3 regions of the Crossiella sp. NPDC003009 genome follow, and region 1 is predicted to be linked to each of the others. Evidence: riboswitches for the same ligand, from Rfam matches in the RefSeq annotation. Region 1 holds a riboswitch; each other region holds the start of a gene.
The links. Region 1 has a riboswitch for cobalamin ahead of metE (5-methyltetrahydropteroyltriglutamate--homocysteine S-methyltransferase). Riboswitches for the same ligand answer to the same signal wherever they lie in the genome.
Positions count from the first base shown of each region.

Region 1 (3,268 bases):
TCGGCGCGGGGCGGGTGACGTCGCCGTGGATGATCGGCGGGCGCACGCACCGGGAACCGTAGGACTGCACCCAGCCCAGGTCGGTGACCGCGCAGCCGTCCAGGTGTTCGGCGAAGTACTGCACCATGTCGTTGCGCTCCGGCTCGCCGTGCACCAGCACGTCCAGGCCGATCTCCTCCTGGAGCTTGATCACCCTGGCGATCTCGGCGCGCATCCGCTCGGTGTACTGCGCCTCGGTCAGCTCACCGGAGCGCAGTCCGGCCCGCGCGGCGCGGATCTCACCGGTCTGCGGGAACGAGCCGATCGTGGTGGTGGCCAGCGGCGGCAGGCCCAGCAGCGCGTCCTGGGCGGCGGCGCGTTCGGCGTAGGGCGCGCGGGTGCGGTCGGCCGGGGTCAGCGCGGCGATCTTGGCGCGGACCGCCTCGTCGTGACGGGGTTCGGCGGCGGGCTGGCCGGCCTGGTCGGCCCAGTCGCCGTCCACGCCCTCGCGCAGCGCCTTGCCGACCAGGACGACCTCGCGCAGCTTCTGCCGGGCGAAGGCCAGCCGGGAGCGGACCTCCGGTGCCAGCGCGGTTTCGGCGTCCAGGTCGTAGGGCACGTGCAGCAGCGTGCAAGAGGTGGAGACCGCGACCTCGCGGGCGGCGCCCAGCAGCGAGGCCGAGGTGGCCACCGCCTGCCGCAGGTCGGCCCGCCACACGTTGCGGCCGTCGATCACCCCGGCGACCAGGGTCTTCTCCCGCAGTGCCGGGATGCCGGCGATGCCCTCGGCGCCACCGGCGACCAGGTCCACCGCGATGGCCTCTACCGCGGTGCCTGCCAGCACCGGCAGGGCTGGGCCGAGTGCGCCGTAGTAGCCGGTGACCAGCAGCTTCGGCCGGTTGGGCACCGCGGTGAGCCGATCGTAGGCGCGGGCCAGCGCGGCGAGCTCGGCCTCGGTGCGGTCGGCGGCGAAGGCGGGCTCATCGAACTGGACCCAGGTGACGCCCTCGGCGGCGAGCAGGCCGAGTAGTTCGGTGTAGACCGCCAGCAGGTCGTCCAGCCGGGCCAGTGGGTCCGCGCCCTTGGCCAGCAGGAGGAAGGTCACCGGGCCGAGCAGCACCGGGCGGGTCTCCACTTCCAGGGCCTTGGCCTCGCGGTACTCCGCGATCGGTTTGCCGCCCGCCAGCCAGAACTGGGTGTCCTGGTCGATCTCCGGGACCAGGTAGTGGTAGTTGGTGTCGAACCACTTGGTCATCTCCAGCGGCGGCACCTCGTCGGTGCCCCGCGCGGCGGCGAAGTAGGTGTCCAGGTCGTGGTCCTGCTGGTACCGGGCCGGGACCGCGCCGACCAGGACGGCGGTGTCGAGCACCTGGTCGTAGAAGGAAAACGTGTTGGAGGGGACCGAGTCCAGGCCCGCCTCGCGCAGCTCCAGCCAGGTGGCCGCGCGCAGCCGCGCGGCGGTGCCGAGCAGGGTGTCGCGGTCGATGCGGCCCGCCCAGTACTGCTCCACCGCGCGTTTGAGCTCCCGGCGTGGACCGATCCGCGGATAACCCAGGACGGTGGCGCCGATACCGCTGGTCACAAGCTCTCTCCTCGCGAGCGTGCTGAGGTCCGGACGACCTGCGGGCACACCGGCGGGAGACGGCACGAAGCCGCGTCCGCGCAAGCCCGCCCGAGAGGCTTCCGGACTCCGCGCACCCGGCGGGCGCGCGGGCCGGTGGCAGGTCTTCGGACTCACGGGCGCAGAGCTCGCTCCTACCGGCCGTCGCTTCCCACGCTCAGCGCGCAGTGCTTGATGACGGCTTTCGTTCCCGTTCACCGCTGCGGGGCAGTCCCGGATTCCCACCGGGTTCCCTCTTGCCTCGATCAGCCGTCACCGGCCGGGCGAACCACCAGCGAGGCGAGCGTATCGCAACGCGCGCAACTGTTTCATGATGCGGGAATCACACCGGATCCGAGGTTTTGCGGCGCAGCAGGTAGCTATCCATGATCCAGCCCTTGGCCGCGCGGGCTCGTTCCCTGGTGGCCACGATGTGCTCGGCGACCTCGGCCAGCGGCCCGGAGACCAGGATCTCGTCCGCGGTGCCCACGTAGGCGCCCCAGTGGATGGTCACCCCTGGCTCGTCCCGGTAGCGCAGGAAGGTGTTGCCGGAGTCCAGCATCACCAGCACGTCGTCGACCTGCTCCGGCCAGCCCGTGGCCAGCCTGCGGCCGGTGGTGATCTGCACCGAACCGGCGATCTGGTTGAAGGTGACCCGGTGCCGGGCGGCCAGCGCGGACAGGCTGCTGATGCCCGGCCGCACCCGCACCTCGAAGTCTGCCTCGCCGCGGGCCAGCACCTCCTCGACCACCGCGATGATGCTGTCGTAGAGGGCGGGATCGCCCCACACCAGGAACGCGCCGGTCTCGTCCTCGCCCAGGTGCTCGGTGATCAGCCGCTGGCACACCTCGGCCCGGCGGGAACGCCAGTCCGCCACGGCGCCGGTGTAGGCATCGGCCTCCCGGTGCCGTGGCGGGTCCTCGGCCCTGGCCACCCGGTACCCGCCCTCGGGCAGGTGGGTGTCCAGGATCAGCTGGCGCAGGTCGGACAGCTCGCGGGCCTGACCGGGCTTGTCCAGGAAGAACACCACGTCGGCCTGCCGCAGCGCGGCCACCGCCTCCACCGTGACCTGCCCGGGATCGCCCGCCCCGATGCCGACCACCTCGACCACCCGTGCCACCTGAACCCCGTTCCGTCGTCCGCTGCGGGGACGATTGTGCGGCATCGGGTGCGGCGGGCCTCAGCCCAGGCTGGCCCGGACGGTGTAGCCGTCGCCGGACTTGGCCACCACCTGGATGCGCACCCCGTTGGCGGAGTCGGTGAAGGTGGCCACCTCACCGGGTCCGAGGTCGTAGGGGGCGTTGTTCAGGCCGAGGCCGCCGCAGCTGGTGTTCGGCTGGGCATCCATCACCCGGACCGGGCCGCTGCCGCTGGCGGTGCGGGAGTCGATCCGGTAGATCAGCACGCCGGTGTCGCAGGCCCTGGTGTCCAGTCCGATCCGTTGCCGCACCTCGGCGATGTACGCGGTGCTCGCGCCGTGCCGCACCACCACCGCCTTGGTGCCGGGCTCGGTCTCCACCGGGGTGACCAACTGCTCGATGGTGCCGCCGCGGGTGGCCAGGCAGGCGATCTGGGTGTCGGCCAGCCAGCCCAGCTTCCACTTGTGCCAGGCGAAGTGGTCGGGGGCCGGGCCCCACATGTGCCCCATCACGTCCCAGCCGCCGGTCCAGCCGAACCCGCCGGGCCCGC
Region 1 is NZ_JBSFUA010000001.1:335,530-338,797, forward strand. Features, by position in the region: gene metE (5-methyltetrahydropteroyltriglutamate--homocysteine S-methyltransferase) at 1-1,561, opposite strand, end outside; cobalamin riboswitch at 1,682-1,888, opposite strand; gene cobF (precorrin-6A synthase (deacetylating)) at 1,923-2,744, opposite strand; gene ACWDY5_RS01575 (hypothetical protein) at 2,760-3,268, opposite strand, start outside.

Region 2 (3,268 bases), on a different contig from region 1:
GGGCATGGTTCATCGCGGCGCTGGGGATCTCACCGCTGGCGAAGCCGACGATGACGATCCGGCCCTCGAAGGCGATCACCTTGGTGGAGGCGCGGAAGGAGTCGCCGCCGACCGGGTCGTAGACCACGTCCACGCCGCGGCCGCCGGTGAACTCCTTCACCGTGGCGATCACGTCCTCCTGCTTGCGGTCGATCACCAGGTCCGCGCCCAGCTCCTTGGCCACCTCGGCCTTGCGCGCCCCGCCGACCACGCCGATCACGGTGGCGCCGGCGGCCTTGCCGAGCTGGATGGCCGCACTGCCAACGCCGCCGGCCGCGGCGTGCACCAGCAGGGTCTCGCCCTCGGCCAGCCCGGCCCTGCGGTGCAGGCCGAACCAGCCGGTCTGGTAGGCGATGTGGAACCCGGCGGCCTGCGCGTCGTCCAGCGCCTCGGGTGCGGGCAGCAGCTCGGTGGCGCCGACCGCCACGTACTCGGCCAGCCCGCCGTGCGGCGGCGCGGGCGTGGCGATGACCCGGTCGCCGACCGCGAACCCACTGGCGCCCTCACCGAGCGCGACCACCTCACCGCAAAGCTCGACCCCCGGAGTGAACGGCAGCGGCGGGCGGACCTGGTACTGACCCCGGCACAGCAGCGCGTCCGGGAAGTTCAACGCGGTCGCGCGGACCTTCACCAGCACCTGTCCCGGCCCGGCGACCGGCTCCGGGACCTCGTCCAGCCGGAGCACGTCCCGCGGCTCGCCCAGCTCGTGCACACGCCATGCCCGCACCCTGCACCTCCACGCACCGTGATCAGTACACCCCCATCGTGTCATGTCCCGCCGACACGCGACACACGGCCATATTGGGTGCGCTTGCGCGGGCTACCCCTACATGTAGTATCCGTTGCGCTGATGGTTCGCCGGGCACGCAAACGCCAGGCGAGGCAACAGGGAACCCGGTGCGACTCCGGGACTGCCCCGCAGCGGTGAGTGGGAACGACCGCCGTCACCGGCCGAGCACCAGGGCCGGTACAGCACTGGACGCCACGGTCCGGGAAGCGACGGCCAGTAGGTGCGCCAGCGCTTGGCGCGTGCCCGCGAGTCCGAAGACCTGCCGTCAGCGGGCGCACCGCCGGTGCGCCTGGTTCGCGGTCTCGTGGGAAGGCCGAGCGGACGACTGGGCGACGCACGCGCGCGCCCCGGTCGGCCCTCGCCTGCCTCTGACTCCGCGGCCCACTGACGCCGACGCTCGCGAGGAGAGACGACCTGTATGACCGCATCGCCTGCGAGCTGTAGCGAGCCTCAGAGCTAAGCCAGCTTCACCCCGCTCTTCCCCAGCGACGGCAACCGAACCCGGCCCCGGGTCCTCGGCCGCCCGGCGCTGCCCTCATCCGTCCAGCACACCTTTTGGAGCAGCTTTCGTGTCAGTGCATTCGCCAGAGATCGCAGCCGGCGCGGTCACGGTGATCCGCCGCAACGGCGCGGTGTCCCCGTTCGAGGCGGCCAAGATCACAGCCGCGATGACCAAGGCCTTCCTCGCCGTGGAAGGCACCGACGCGGGTTCCTCGCCCCGCGTGCGCGAACAGATCACCGAGCTGACCGCCTCGGTGACGCAGGGCCTGCTGCGGCACGCCGGCCCGGACCGGCCGCTGCACATCGAGCAGATCCAGGACCAGGTCGAGCTGACCCTGATGCGGGCCGGGCACCAGAAGGTCGCCCGCGCCTACGTGCTCTACCGCGAGGAGCACAACAAGGCCCGCGCGCAGGCCGCGCCCAAGCCCGCGCCGCGGTTCTCCGTGCGCCAGGCCGACGGCACGCTGGTCCCGCTGGACACCGACCGGCTGGCGCTGGTCATCTCCGAGTCCTGCGCGGACCTGGCGGCGGTGGACAGCGAGGCGGTGCTGGCCGAGACGCTGCGCAACCTCTACCACGGCATCAGCCCGGCCGAGCTGAGCATCGCGCCGGTGATGGCCGCGCGCACCATGGTCGAGACCGACCCGAACTACTCCTACGTCAGCGCCCGGCTGCTGCTGGACAAGCTGCGCGGCGAGGCGCTGACCTTTCTGGCCGGCGAGCAGCGGGTGGCCAGCCACGCGCAGATGGCCGGGGAGTACCCCACCTACTTCGCCGAGTTCATCCGGCGCGGGGTGGAGCTGGACCAGCTGGACACCGAGCTGGCCAAGTTCGACCTGGAGCGCCTCGGCGCCGCCCTGGTGGCCGACCGGGACCTGAAGTTCCAGTTCCTGGGCATGCAGACCCTCTACGACCGCTACCTGCTGCACAGCGACGAGCACCGCTACGAGCTGCCGCAGGCCTTCTTCATGCGGGTCGCGATGGGCCTGGCGCTGCGCGAGGACGACCGCGAGGCGCGGGCGATCGAGTTCTACGACCTGATCTCCAGCTTCGACTTCATGTGCTCCACGCCCACGCTGTTCAACGCGGGCACCACCCGCTCGCAGCTGTCCTCCTGCTTCCTCACCACGGTGGGCGATGACCTGGAGGGCATCTTCCACGGCATCAGCAACAACGCGCTGCTGTCGAAGTACGCCGGTGGGCTGGGCAACGACTGGACGCCGGTGCGCGGCATCGGCGCGCACATCAAGGGCACCAACGGCAAGTCCCAGGGCGTGGTGCCGTTCCTGAAGATCGCCAACGACACCGCGGTCGCGGTGAACCAGGGCGGCAAGCGCAAGGGCGCGGTCTGCGCGTACCTGGAAACCTGGCACATCGACGTCGAGGAGTTCCTCGACCTGCGCAAGAACACCGGCGACGACCGGCGGCGCACGCACGACATGAACACCGCGAACTGGGTGCCGGATGAGTTCCTGCGCCGGGTCCGCGCGGACGGGCAGTGGACGCTGTTCTCCCCGGACGAGGTGCCGGACCTGCACGACTCCTACGGCCTGGAGTTCTCCCGCAAGTACGCCGAGTACGAGGCGGCCGCCGACCGCGGCGAGATCAGGGTGTTCCGCCGGGTGCAGGCCAAGGACCTGTGGCGGCGCATGCTGACCATGCTGTTCGAGACCGGGCACCCGTGGATCACCTTCAAGGACCCGTGCAACCTGCGCTCCCCGCAGCAGCACTCCGGCGTGGTGCACTCCTCGAACCTGTGCACCGAGATCACCCTGAACACCACGATCGACGAGGTCGCGGTGTGCAACCTCGGTTCGGTCAACCTGGCCCAGCACGTGACCGCCGAGGGCATCGACCACGCCCGGCTGGAGAAGACCGTGCGCACCGCGGTCCGCATGCTGGACAACGTGATCGACGTGAACTTCTACACCATCCCGG
Region 2 is NZ_JBSFUA010000033.1:25,733-29,000, reverse strand. Features, by position in the region: gene ACWDY5_RS28355 (NADPH:quinone oxidoreductase family protein) at 1-766, opposite strand, end outside; cobalamin riboswitch at 874-1,110, shown strand; gene ACWDY5_RS28350 (ribonucleoside-diphosphate reductase subunit alpha) at 1,405-3,268, shown strand, end outside.
Region 2: it holds a riboswitch for cobalamin, as region 1 does, so the genes downstream of both, ACWDY5_RS28350 (ribonucleoside-diphosphate reductase subunit alpha) here and metE (5-methyltetrahydropteroyltriglutamate--homocysteine S-methyltransferase) in region 1, are expected to answer to the same signal.

Region 3 (3,268 bases), on a different contig from region 1:
GGCGCGCCACCGGCGATCATCTCCAGCAGGTGGAACAGCGCGGTCGGCGCGTTGCCGATGGCCACCACCGCCCCGCCGAGCTTGTCCCGCAACAACTCCAGCGCCGCCACACTGCGCGTGTTGCCCAGCTCCGCGGCCAGCGCGGGCACCCGGGGATCGCCGAGCAGGCACACCACCTCGTTGTCCGCGGGCAGCCGCCGCCGGGTCACCCCGGCCGCGACCATGTTGGCATCACACAGGATCGGCGCCCCGGCATCGAGTGCGGCCCGTGCCGAGGCGACCACGCCGGGGGAGTAGCCGAGGTCCTCGACCAGGTCGACCATCCCGCAGGCGTGGATCATCCGCACCGCCACCCGCGCCACGTCCGGGGGCAGACCGGTCAGGCCGGCCTCGGCGCGGATGGTGGCGAAGGACCGGCGGTAGATCTCCGCGCCGTCCTTGATGTAGTCGGTCACTACTGCTTCCTCCGGGCCGCGTCGATCGCCGCGGCCGTGTCCTCGTGCCGTTGTCCGTCGACCAGGTAGCCGTCCGCCGTGGCCAGCACGTCGATCGCGCCGCGCGGGCGGCCGCACCGGCGCTCGCAGCCGGAGAAGTGCACCGACCGGCCCGCGCCGCCGAGCAGCCGGGGGGCGTCGGCGCGCACGTCGGCCAGGGCCTTGGCGCAGCCGGGGCGGCCGGTGCAGGCGGTGACCGCGTGCCAGGGCGAGTGCGGGTCGGTGATCAGGCCGTGCCCCAGGGTGATCGGGCGGGGGAGCAGCACGCTGCGCCAGGGGGTGAGGCGGAGGTGCTCGGCGGCGAGCAGGGCCTCGGACTGGGCCGGGTTCAGGCGGCCGAGGGGCACGCCGACCACCAGGCGGCCGTCGGGCAGCGGGCCAGGGGGGAGGGGCTGGGGGCGCGCGGGCTGGACGCGACCGGCGGGGGCGAGGTGACCCAGGGGCACGCCGTGAGCCGGGGGCGTGCCGTGGTCTGGGGGCGCGCCGCGATCCGGGAGCGCGATGTGGCTCGCGGTTTCCGTCGCCAATCGGCGCGTGATCTCCGCGACACCGTCCTCGATCTCCGCCAGCCGCCAGGCCGCCCCGCCCCGCTCGGCCCGCAGCGCCAGGAACTCCGCCGCGGCCCTGGTCACCGCCGCCACCGGATCGCCCGGCCGCAGCCCCGAATCGGCCCCGGCCAGCAACAACGCCCATTCCGCGCCCACCCGGTGCAGCCCGACGTCCGCGCCCAGCCCGCTCACGTCGCCACCCTCGTCCACCGTGACCAGGAACCGGCCCGGCAGCTCGGCCAGCTCCGGCCGCGCACACAGCGCCGCGTCGATCGCGTCGACCAGGCCCTGGGTGTCGGCCAGTGGCGAGGCGATGATGTTGCGCATCCGCTCGTGGGTCAGCGAGGGCAGCAGACCGGCCTCGGCCAGCCGCTCGCCCAGCTCCGGCTCCGAACCGGGGGTCAAGCCTCTGATCTGCACGTTCGCCCGTGAGGTCAGCTCAAGGGAGCCGTCGCCCAGCTCGATCGCGGCCTTGCGCAGCACGGCCAGCCGGTCGGTGGTCAGCGTGCCGCCGGGGATCCGCACCCTGGCCAGCCCGCCGTCCGCGGCGGGGTGCACCTCGATGGCGCCGGGACAGGCGTCCGGGCGCGAGCGATGTGGCGAAGAGGGCACGCGCCGGATGCTACGCGGCGGGTAGGGTCCTCTCCGAACGGTGAACCACGGAGGAAGCCGGTGCGAGTCCGGCGCGGTCCCGCCACTGTCACCAGGCCCGCCTGGGAGCCAGACACTCCGCTCACCGTCCCGACCGATGTGGGGCGCGGACCCCGAGGGATGTGGAGACCGGCGTGATCCTGCTGCTGTCGACCTCTGACACCGACCTGCTCTCGGCGCGCGCGAGCGACGCCGACTACCGGCTGGCCAACCCGGCGCGGCTGCTCGTGGACGACCTGCCCGCCCTGGTCGAGGGCGTGGACCTGGTCGTGGTGCGCATCCTCGGCGGCCGCCGGATGTGGGAAGAAGGCCTGGACTGGTTGCTCGCCGGGCCGCGCCCGGTGGTGGTGCTCGGTGGCGAACAGGCCCCGGACGCCCAGCTGATGGAGCTGTCCACGGTGCCCGGCGGGGTCTGCGCCGAGGCGCACGCCTACCTGGCGCACGGCGGCGCCGGCAACCTGGCGGAGCTGCACAACTTCCTCTCCGACACCGTGCTGCTCACCGGCCTCGGCTTCGCCCCGCCGCAGCCCACCCCGACCTGGGGCGTGCTGGAGCGCACCGCGCGCACCAGCACCGGGCCGGTGGTCGCGGTGCTGTACTACCGGGCGCACCACGTGGCCGGGAACACCGCCTTCGTCGAGGCGCTGGCCGGCGCCATCGAGGACGCGGGCGGGCAGGCGCTGCCGGTGTTCTGCTCCTCGCTGCGCACCGCCGAACCCGAGCTGCTGGCCGAGCTGGGCAAGGCCGACGCGCTGGTGGTCACCGTGCTCGCCGCCGGTGGCACCAAACCCGCCGCGGCCTCCGCCGGTGGCGAGGAGGACGCCTGGGACGTGGGCGCGCTGGCCGCGCTCGATGTGCCCATCCTGCAAGGGCTCTGCCTCACCTCCAGCCGGGAGAGCTGGGCGTCCAACGACGACGGACTGTCCCCTTTGGACACCGCGACCCAGGTGGCCATCCCGGAGTTCGACGGCCGGATCATCACGGTGCCGTTCTCCTTCAAGGAGATCGACCCGGACGGCCTCACCGTGTACGTGGCCGACGCCGAACGGGCCGCGCGGGTGGCCGGGATCGCGGTGAAACACGCCCAGCTGCGGCACATCCCTGCCGCCGAACGGCGGATCGCGCTGATGCTCTCGGCCTACCCGACCAAGCACTCCCGGATCGGCAACGCGGTCGGCCTGGACACCCCGGCCAGCGTGGTCAAGCTGCTCGCGGCCTTGCGGGACAACGGGTACGACATCGGACCCGCCGACGGTGCGGGCGCGCTGCCCGGTGTGGCCGGCCAGGACGGCGACAAGCTGATCCACGCGCTGATCGCCGCCGGTGGCCAGGACGAGAACTGGCTCACCGAAGCCCAGCTCACCGGCAACCCGGTGCGGATCAGCGCGGCCAAGTACCGCGAGTTCTACGACACCCTGCCCGCGGACTTCCGCGCGGAGCTGGAGAACCACTGGGGTCCCGCGCCCGGTGAGCTGTTCGTGGACCGCTCCCAGGACCCCGACGGCGAGATCGTGCTGGCCGCGCTGACCGCGGGCAACGTGGTGGTGATGGTGCAGCCGCCGCGCGGCTTCGGGG
Region 3 is NZ_JBSFUA010000022.1:55,809-59,076, forward strand. Features, by position in the region: gene ACWDY5_RS22845 (precorrin-8X methylmutase) at 1-455, opposite strand, end outside; gene ACWDY5_RS22850 (hypothetical protein) at 455-1,654, opposite strand; cobalamin riboswitch at 1,661-1,792, shown strand; gene cobN (cobaltochelatase subunit CobN) at 1,828-3,268, shown strand, end outside.
Region 3: it holds a riboswitch for cobalamin, as region 1 does, so the genes downstream of both, cobN (cobaltochelatase subunit CobN) here and metE (5-methyltetrahydropteroyltriglutamate--homocysteine S-methyltransferase) in region 1, are expected to answer to the same signal.